DNA from 3 places in the Variovorax sp. GW821-FHT09D05 genome. Region 2 is predicted to be linked to each of the others. Evidence: predicted binding sites of a transcription regulator. Region 2 holds the regulator's gene; each other region holds the start of a gene.

Region 1 (3,209 bases), on a different contig from region 2:
GCGATGACCGGCATCAGCAAGCGCACGCTGTGGCGTCGCGTGTCCGACGGCACCATCGCCAAGCACAAGGAAGACGCGCGGGGACGGGCGATGCTCGCCTTTGCGCAGATCGCCGGTCTGATCAAGCTCGAGCTGTCCGATGAAGATCTGCACATGATCGTGAAGGCCGACAGCGGCGATGCGAACGCGCAAGCCGATGTCGGCGAGATGTTCTTCGTCGCGGGCCGCTTCGATGCGGCCGTCTACTGGCTCGATCTGGCGGCCGCGCAAGGTAATGCCGACGCCATGCAGTGGCTCGGCAACTGCCATGCATCGGGCCTGGGCGTGCCGAAGGACGACAGCCTCGCCATCATGTGGATTGCCAAGGCGGCGTCGTTGGGGCATCCGGTGGCTTGCCAGCAGATTCAGGGCATGAGGGCGGGATGCGGCGAACCGTAGGCATGCGGTTGTCTGCATGGATTGTTTGCCCTGCACTCGTGCTCACAGCACTGGCAGCTTGCGGAGGCTCACGTAGGCCTGGTGATGAGCCGGCCGATTTCGGTGCGGATGTCGCGGTGCGCAGCATGATCGTCGCGCAGCAGAAATGCAATGCGGCGGGAGTGCCGGATCTCTACGAGTGTGCTGAAGCGCCGCCTTCGTCAACAGGTGAGCGACTGGCGGCTCGCGCGGCGCTCGATATGTATCGGCTCTTTCAGCGAGGCTGTCTCGATACCACGGGTGCGGGGCAGTGCGAGGCGCTGGTGGAGGCCGCATACCGCAAGGCCAGCGCGCAACAGATCTCGTCGCCCTGACGCAGACGCAAAAAAGCCGCCAGAAGGCGGCTTGCGTTAAGCGATGCGGCTGAATCAGGTGCCGTTAGGGCAGCCCGCCGGTGCGTACTTCGAGTCAGCCGTAGTCTTGCAGCTCCAGCTGCCTTCGGCGGTACGAGTCCAGGTGATCGTGAAGGGGGTCGTTTTCAGGATTGCAGCCGCTTGGCCGGCGAAGCTGCCTGCAATGGTGCCGGTGGTAGTCAGAGCGACAGTATTTGTGGTGGATGTGCCGAGTGACGTGCCAGCCGTCGAAACCAGGGGCGAGGTCAAGCTCAAGATGCCGGAGCTGGTGGCGCCAAGGTCGCAGGCAGCCACAGCAGTCATTCCATTGTTCAGGCAATCTTCATACGCCGTCTTCAGGGCGCCGGTTTCCCCCATGGCGCGGGCTACTTGTGATTTCGCGACGTAGGTCTGGTACTGCGGAATCGCAATAGCAGCCAGAATGCCGATGATCGCCACGACGATCATCAACTCGATGAGGGTGAAACCCTTTTGCACGTTGCGTGCGAAGGAACGATGGTTCATTGTGAAACTCCTGCTGTTGAGAAAAGTGCGCCCGGAAAAACTCACCGGGACGAGCTTCTTTCTGCAGTCCGCATGCCACCCGTCCTGCGGTGGTTCATGCGTGTTTCGACAGGTGTTTCAGGAGGTAAAGGCGCGGACCCGTTCGTGCCGCTTCGTTATGACGCGCGGCGGCGCGTGCCATGGCATCTGAAGGGTGGTGTCATCGCGCGTATGCGCCGGCGTTGCTCAGTGCGCCGCAGACGCCAGCCGTTGCGCCTCGAGCGCCAGCGGCACGCGAACCTGCGCAACAAGCCCGTGTGAGCCTGACTTCAGCACCACGTCACCGCCATGCGCGCGCGCGATGGAGCGGCATACCGCCAGACCAAGGCCGCTGCCCGCAGCACGCGAGGACCGCGCCTGCGCGGTGCGATAGAACGGCTTGAACACCTGCTCGATTTCGTTTGCGGGCAGCCCCGGCCCACGATCGCCGATCTCGACCACGGCGTCGTGCCCATCGGTGAACAGCCGCACGCGTGCCAGGTGCCCGTACTTGACGGCGTTCTCGATCAGGTTGTCGAGCACGCGGCGCATGCCGATGGGGTCAACCTCCACCTGCGCGCTCTCGACGCGTCGCAGCTGCACGTTCTTGCCGACGAAGATGGCCTGCTCGACCACGTCCTCGACAAGGCTCGCGAGGTCCATGCGCTCTCGCGCGCTCACCACCGAGGCATCGCGGATGAAGCTGAGCACGGAGCCGATCATCAGCTCCATCTCCTGGACGTCTTCGAGCATGCCGGCGCGCACGTCGTCGGGCACGTCCTCGATGCGAAAGCGCAGCCGCGTGAGGGGCGTGCGCAGGTCGTGGCTGATGGCGCCGATCATCACCGTGCGGTCGTCGACGAAGCTGCGCAGCCGCGCCTGCATGCGGTTGAAGGCCTGTGCTGCGCGGCCGATCTCGGCGGGGCCCTCCAGTGCCAGCACCGGGGCTGCCGGGTCGCGGCCCAGCTGGTCGGCCGCGCGTGCGAAGCCGGCAATCGGCCGCACCAATCGGCGCGAGAACAGCCAGCCCGCAGGGGCGACGATTGCCGCGGCGATCAGGAACCACAGCAGCACGCGGCGCTGCCATGCGTTCGGAAAAGACTCGGGCACCGGCTGCACGACCACCCAGCTGCCTTCGGGCGTGTAGACCGCGGCGATGAAGTCGCCTTCGACGAACGGCGCGGGAGCGAGCCCGAAGAGGCCGCGCGCGGCGGGGCGTTCGTTGTCGGTGGTCGCAATGGGCGTCGTGATCGTCGTGTCGGTGTCTCTGGACGCACGGGGCGGTTCGGCGGGGGTGACGACGCGTGGCGGTGCAGCCGCAGTCGCCGGTGGCGTGCTGGCCGAGGATGGGCGCGTAGCGGGCTCGGCGCGCGGCGACTGCGCGATAGGGGGCGCAACTGGTGCTTCAGCCCTGGCAGGGGCTTCGCGGCGCGGGGGGCTTTCGATGACCGGCGGCAAGGCTCGCATGGAGGGGCCCGACTGAATGGAAGGGGCTCCGGGCTGGCCTTGGGCGGGACCCGATGGCGGCGCCGTGGACGAGAGGCCCGGTGGAGGGGCGGCACCGGGCGCGCCCGGCGCGGTCGCCGTGTTCGGTGCTGCCGGCCCGGGCGATGGTTGTGTGCCGACGGGGCCTGCGCCGCTGCCAGGGGGCGCCGCTACCGTGCTGCCTGGAGGGTTTCCGGCCGCGGGCGTGGGGGCGGATGTACCGACTGGTGCATCCGGTGCAGTGGCCGGCGCGTTGCCCGGCGCGGAATTCGTTGTCGTGCCGCCAGGCGGCGGTGGAGTGCCTGTGGTGTTTCCTCTCGGGCCCCTGTCAGTGCCGAAGCCGCCGCCCGGGGGGCCCATCCCACCCGGAAA
Region 2 (3,209 bases):
GCGCGACAGGTCGCTGGCCACCACCGACTGGATCGGCCGCACGTAGATGCTGTTCCAGTACTGGTCGAACAGGCTGCCCAGCCGCGGGATCAGCGCGCCGGTGACGAAGGTGTCGAGGTCTAGAAAGTTCTCGCCCGCCGTGCGCCTGAAATACTGGTTGCCGATGTTGCGCCCGCCCGCCACCGCCATCGCGCCGTCGGCAATGAACAGCTTGTTGTGCATGCGGCGGTTCACGCGGCTGAAGTCGAAGAGCGACGCGCTGAAGCGCTTCAGCAGGCTGCCGCGCCCGGCCGGGAACGGGTTGAACAGGCGCAGCTCCACGTTGGGCGTGGCGGCCAGGCCGAGCAGCAGCTCGTCTTCGCCGGAGGTGTAGAGGTCGTCCATCAGCAGCCGCACGCGCACGCCGCGCTGGGCGGCGTCGCGCAGGGTGCGCATCAGGTAGCGGCCGGTCTCGTCGTTCTCGATCTGGTAGTACTGCACGTCGAGCGTGCGCTGCGCGCGACGGGCCAGCTGGATACGGGTGTCGAAGGCGAAGTCGCCGCCGGGCATGAGGCGAAAGCCGCTCAGGTCGGGGTCGGGCTGCGAGGCCAGCGCGATCTTGCCGAGCGCGGTGTCGGCTGACACGGCCATGGCCTTGGTGGGCGGGCGCGGCGCCTCGTCGGGCAATGTGGCGCAGCCTGCGAACAGCAAGACCGCCGCCATGACGAAAACCCAATGCCCACAACGCGAAAGCGACGGCAGGCGACGGGTCATCGGTGGCTTTCTACAGGGCCTTGCGAAGGTTGGCGGGCGCGATGCGCAGCGCCTCGCGGTACTTGGCCACGGTGCGGCGCGCGCACTCGATGCCCTGCTCTTTCAGCATCTCTGAAATCTGGCTGTCCGACAGCGGCTTCTTGATGCTCTCGGAGCTGACGAACTGCTTGATCAGCGCGCGCACCGCGGTGCTCGACGCATTGCCGCCGGTCTCGGTGCCCAGCGCCGAGCCGAAGAAGTACTTGAGCTCGACCGTGCCGAAGGGCGTGGCCATGTACTTGGCGGTGGTCACGCGCGAGATGGTCGATTCGTGCAGGCCCAGCTCGTCGGCAATCTCGCGCAGCACCAGTGGACGCATCGCGAGTTCGCCGTGCACGAAGTAGCTCTTCTGCCGCTCGACGATAGCGTTGCTCACGCGCAGGATGGTGTCGAAGCGCTGCTGGATGTTCTTGATGAACCAGCGCGCCTCCTGCAGCCGCTGCGACAGCGCCTGGCTGCCTTCGCCCTTGTGCGACTTGAGTGCGCCGGCATAGATGTCGTGCACGCGCAGGCGCGGCATCACCTCGGGGTTCAGCATGACGCGGAACTTCACATTGGTGCCGCGGCCCGTCTTGGTGACGATCACGTCGGGAATGACGATGTTGCGCTCGACGTCGACGAAGCGCCGGCCCGGCTTCGGCTCGAGCCGCGCGATGATCTGCAACGCCGAGCGCACCAGCTCCTCGTTGCTGCGGGTGAGCGTGGCCAGGCGCTTGAAGTCGCGGCGCGCGAGCAGCTCCATTGGCTGCTTGCAGATGGCAATGGCGGTCTTGCGGACCAGTTCTTCCTCGTCGGTCTCGTCCTCGCGGGCCAGGGCGCGCAGCTGGATGCCCAGGCATTCGCCGAGGTCGCGCGCGCCGACGCCGGCGGGTTCCAGGCTTTGCAGCAGGCCGAGCGCCACCTGAAAGTGATGCACGAGGTCGTCGAACTGGTCGTTGTCGTCGCCGGCCAGGCCCGAGGCCAGTGCGGGCAGCGAGTCTTCTAGGTAGCCGTCGTCGTTGAGCGATTCGATGAGAAAGCGCAGCGCGGCGCTGTCGTTCTCGTTCAGGCGCAGGCTCAGCGCCTGGCGATGCAGGAAGGACTGCAGCGACTCCTGGCTGCGCGCGAGTTCGGTGGCGTCGGCACGTTCGTCGTCGCCGAGGTTGTTCTGGCGCGCGGGCGCATCGCTGCCCCATTCGCTGTCGTCGGGCGCCATGTCGACGGTGCCGTCGCCTTCCCAGTCGGGCTCGCGCTCGGTGATCTCGGCAGCGGGGCCGTCGGTGTCGGCCGTGGTGGTGGTGCTGGTTTCGGTGGAAGCAGTGGACGCGCTGGCGGCGGGCGAAGCGAAGTCGCTTTCGCCGTCGCCGCTATCGCCGCCGTCGTCGCGCGGCACCGGGGCATCGGCCGTGTCGAGCCCGAATTCCTCGCGCGCCGCTTCTTCAGCCGTGCGCTCGAGGAACGGGTTCTCGTCGAGCATCTGCTCCACCTCCTGGCTCAGTTCGAGCGTGGAGAGTTGAAGCAGCCTGATCGACTGCTGCAGCTGTGGCGTCAACGCCAGATGCTGCGAGACGCGAAGGGATAGCCCTTGCTTCATGGGAACCGCTCCCGCCCTTACATGCGGAAGTGTTCGCCCAAGTACACCCTGCGTACTTCGGCGTTGTCGACGATCTCCGAGGGTGTGCCTTGTGCCAGCACATGCCCGTCGCTGATGATGAAAGCGTGATCGCAGATGCCCAGCGTTTCACGCACGTTGTGGTCGGTGATGAGCACGCCGATGCCGCGCTCCTTCAGGAAACTGATGATCCGCTGGATCTCGATCACCGCGATCGGGTCGATGCCGGCGAAGGGCTCGTCCAGCAGGATGAAGCGCGGCTGCGTAGCCAGCGCACGCGCAATTTCGACGCGGCGGCGCTCGCCGCCCGACAGCGCGAGCGCGGGCGAATCGCGCAGGTGGTCGACGCGCAGGTCGGCCAGCAGCTCGGCCAGGCGCTCGTCCATGTGCTGCTTCGACAGCGGCGCCATCTTGCCGTTCTCGTCGGGCTCGCTCTGGAGCTCGAGCACGGCGCGCACGTTTTCCTCGACCGTGAGCTTGCGGAAGATCGAGGCTTCCTGCGGCAGGTAGCTCAGGCCCATGCGGGCGCGGCGGTGGATCGGCATGTGGGCGATGGGCTCGCCGTCGATGCTGATGTCGCCCGCGTCGGCGCGCACCAGGCCCACGATCATGTAGAACGAGGTGGTCTTGCCCGCGCCGTTCGGCCCGAGCAACCCGACGACTTCGCCCTTCTGCACGTCGAGCGAGACGTCTTTCACGACCGTGCGGCTGCCGTAGCTCTTCTTCAGGCCGCGCGCGATCAGGCGGCTGCCCGGTGCGCCGTTGGCGTCCTGCGTTCCTGCGGTTTCGATCACTTGCGGGTTTCTCCCTGGTCACTGAGCGTGGT
Region 3 (3,209 bases), on a different contig from region 2:
GGCTGCCGTACTGGATCAGCGGCGTGCCCGAGCCCAGGCCGTCGGGCATCACGAGGTGCACCGACGGGCGGCCGATGGCCAGTGCGACCTTGGCGTTGCGCTCGAATGCCGGGTAGACCCAGAAGGGCACGACGGGCTGGCTGGTCGAATGGATGTCGAGGATGTGATCGGCCGCGTCCACCACCGGACGCAGGATGCGCGCACGGCTCAGCTCGGGGCTGTCTTCGGTGCCATCGAGCCACTCGGGCGACCAGATGCGGTTGAGGTTGTGCACGAGCTGGCGGCTGTCGAAGGGCAGCGCCTCGTTGAACGACTCGTACGCTGCCACGTTGGCAAAACTCACTGTGAGCGTGCCGATCTTCGGGCGCACGTCGTTGTCGAGCAGGTGGGTGGCGGCCGTCATGCCGCAGATTTCGTTGCCGTGCGTCAGCGCGTTGATCAGCACGTGCGGGCCGGGCTTGCCGGACTCGAAGCGGTGCACGTAGTCGACGCCGGTGTTGCCCTTGCGGTAGGCGGAGAGGTCGCGGGGGAGGACTTCGAGGGCGGGGGGAGATTGGGTCATGGGCGTCAGAAAATGGAACGAAGCGGTCCGGCAAGTTTGCTACAGGGCGCGCGTTCGTGCTGAGCGGCCCTGCGCGAAGCAAACACAGACCCGCCCTGCCGCACTGGTGACTACCAGTTGACCTCGCGCTCCGGCGTGGCCGAGATGTGGTGAATCGACAGGTCAGCGCCGTCGTATTCCTCCTCCTGCGACAACCGCAGCCCCAGCGAGGCCTTCAGCGCGCCGTACACCGCCGCGCCCGCCAGCCCCGCCCATGCCACGCCGATGACGGTGCCGATGAGCTGCGCCCACACGTTCACACCGCCGATGCCACCCAGCGCCTGCGTGCCGAAGATGCCCGCCGCTATACCGCCCCAGGTGCCGCACAGGCCGTGCAGCGGCCACACACCGAGCACGTCGTCGATCTTCCATTTGTTCTGCGTGAGCGTGAACATCTTGACGAAGATGGCGCCCGCCACGCCGCCCACCACCAGCGCGCCCAGCGGGTGCATCAGGTCGGAGCCGGCGCACACGGCCACGAGCCCCGCGAGCGGGCCGTTGTAGACGAAGCCCGGGTCGTTCTTGCCCATTGCCAGCGCCACCAGCGTGCCGCCGACCATCGCCATCAGCGAGTTGACGGCCACCAGGCCCGAAATCTTGTCGATGCTCTGCGCGCTCATCACGTTGAAGCCGAACCAGCCTACGCACAGCACCCACGCGCCCAGCGCCAGGAACGGAATGTTCGACGGCGGATGCGCGCTCAGCGAGCCGTCGCCCCGGTAGCGGTTGCGCCGCGCGCCCAGCAGCAGCACCGCCGGCAGCGCCAGCCAGCCGCCCACCGCGTGCACTACCACCGAGCCCGCGAAGTCATGGAACTCATGGCCGGTGAGCGAGGCAATCCAGCCCTGGATGCCGAAGTGCTTGTTCCAGGCGATGCCCTCGTACAGCGGGTAGACGAAGCCGACGATCACCGCCGTGGCGATCAGCTGCGGCCAGAACTTGGCGCGCTCTGCAATGCCGCCCGAAATGATGGCCGGGATGGCCGCCGCGAAAGTGAGCAAAAAGAAAAACTTCACCAGCTCGTAGCCGCTTCTTGCCGACAGTTCGGTGGCGCTCACGAAGAAATGCGTGCCGTAGGCCACGCCATAGCCCACCAGAAAATACACGATGGTCGAGACCGAGAAGTCGACCAGGATCTTCACCAGCGCATTGACCTGGTTCTTCTTGCGCACTGTCCCCAGTTCGAGAAAAGCAAAACCGGCGTGCATGGCCAGGACCATGATGGCGCCGAGAAGGATGAACAGCGCGTCTGCGCCCTGTTTGAGTGCGTCCATTGGAGCTTCTTGCTGATTTTTGGTTTGAATTGGTGCGCCGCACCCGAATCACCCGGAGCGGCGGGCCAATGAAGCAAAAATGGTGCCCAAAGCTCTTCGATGGTGCGTTGTGAACCAATAGCGGGCTTTACTCAGCCCGCGATGCACCGGATCAGCCCGCCCCGGCGCGCAGCGCGTCCCGGTAGCGGCGGCTGCAGGGCACGGTAGTGCCGTCGTGCATGTGCAGCCGGGCGTCGCCACCGTCCAGCGGCTCGATTTCCTTGATACGCCCCAGGTTCACGGCGTGGCTGCGGTGCACGCGCACGAAGCGGGCAGGGTCGAGCTGGGTCAGGAAGTCGGTGAGCGTGGCGCGCAGCAGGTAGTCGTGGCCGTTGACGTGCAGGCCGACGTAGTTGCCCTCGGCCTGGAGCCAGTCGATGTCGGTAGCCGCGATGAGGAATTCGCGACGCAGCTTGCGCACCAGAAAGCGCTCGGGGCGCGCAGGCTGCGGGGTTTCGGGTTCGACGGGCTCCGGCTCCGCCGGTGCTTCGGGCGCATCGAGCACCCGCGCCTCGCCCTGCAGCCGCAACATGAACAGCCGGTACGCCCAGATGCCGAAGACGATGCTCGCGTACACCCGCACGTCTTTCAGGTACTCGTAGCCCCACTGGCTGACCCAGCCGCCGAAGTCGTAGCGCTCGCCGGCCATGGCATAGACCAGCGCCCGCAGCCCGAACATGCCCACCACGTGGATCACGCTGAAGACCACGCTGGCCACCGCATGCCAGGCCACGAAGCGCAGCACGTGGGTGCGCACCAGCGGCGACAACCGGCGCTCGACGGCAACCAGCGCCGGAACCAGCAGCAACAGCACCAGGTGGCTCGAACCCTCCCAGGTCGCGACCTCCCAGTTGGCCCGCGGCACGGCGCGCGTGCGCACGTCGACGATCGCCACCATCGTGCTGAACACGGCCTGCAGCGTCATCAGCACGATCCAGAACGCCACCTCCACATAGCGGCGGACTGGCTCGTAGCGCTCGTACAGGTTCTTGCGGGGGTCTCCCATGTCCGGGATTCTCCCGAAAACGGGCCTTGGGGCGGCGAATTTCGTCCCTTTTCGTCCCTCAGGGCCACCGCTCGTCACAAAGCGCGGGCGATCCGTCCCCCGGGCGTGCCACGCGGGGAACACGAGGCCGAGCATCGCCGCTTCCAGCTTCAAGGAGCCCCGATGACCACCCAAAACCTCCCGCCCGACCATCGCCGCCACGACATCGACGCCCTGCGCGCGCTGGCCTTCCTCTTCGTCATCCTCTATCACGTGGGCATGTACTACGTGGCCGACTGGCCGTGGCACC

Evidence for each region. The regulator sigma-54, encoded in region 2, starts transcription at its own class of promoters, with help from an activator protein. The targets are predictions, from matches to a motif close to TGGCANGNAANCTGCTTT.
Region 1: a site for sigma-54 is predicted at 1,395-1,412, ahead of AC07O3_RS14500 (pilin). Genes of this name have one in related genera too.
Region 3: a site for sigma-54 is predicted at 1,946-1,963, ahead of AC07O3_RS32390 (ammonium transporter). Genes of this name have one in related genera too.

Annotation. Positions count from the first base shown of each region.
Region 1 is NZ_JBWKOZ010000005.1:45,611-48,819, forward strand. Features, by position in the region: gene AC07O3_RS14490 (SEL1-like repeat protein) at 1-438, shown strand, start outside; gene AC07O3_RS14495 (hypothetical protein) at 564-791, shown strand; gene AC07O3_RS14500 (pilin) at 846-1,334, opposite strand; gene AC07O3_RS14505 (ATP-binding protein) at 1,560-3,209, opposite strand, start outside.
Region 2 is NZ_JBWKOZ010000007.1:426,981-430,189, forward strand. Features, by position in the region: gene AC07O3_RS21225 (phospholipase D family protein) at 1-753, opposite strand, end outside; gene rpoN (RNA polymerase factor sigma-54) at 764-2,365, opposite strand; gene lptB (LPS export ABC transporter ATP-binding protein) at 2,383-3,177, opposite strand; gene lptA (lipopolysaccharide transport periplasmic protein LptA) at 3,174-3,209, opposite strand, start outside.
Region 3 is NZ_JBWKOZ010000016.1:49,163-52,371, reverse strand. Features, by position in the region: gene AC07O3_RS32395 (M14 family metallopeptidase) at 1-562, opposite strand, end outside; gene AC07O3_RS32390 (ammonium transporter) at 673-1,875, opposite strand; gene AC07O3_RS32385 (LytTR family DNA-binding domain-containing protein) at 2,027-2,920, opposite strand; gene AC07O3_RS32380 (acyltransferase family protein) at 3,083-3,209, shown strand, end outside.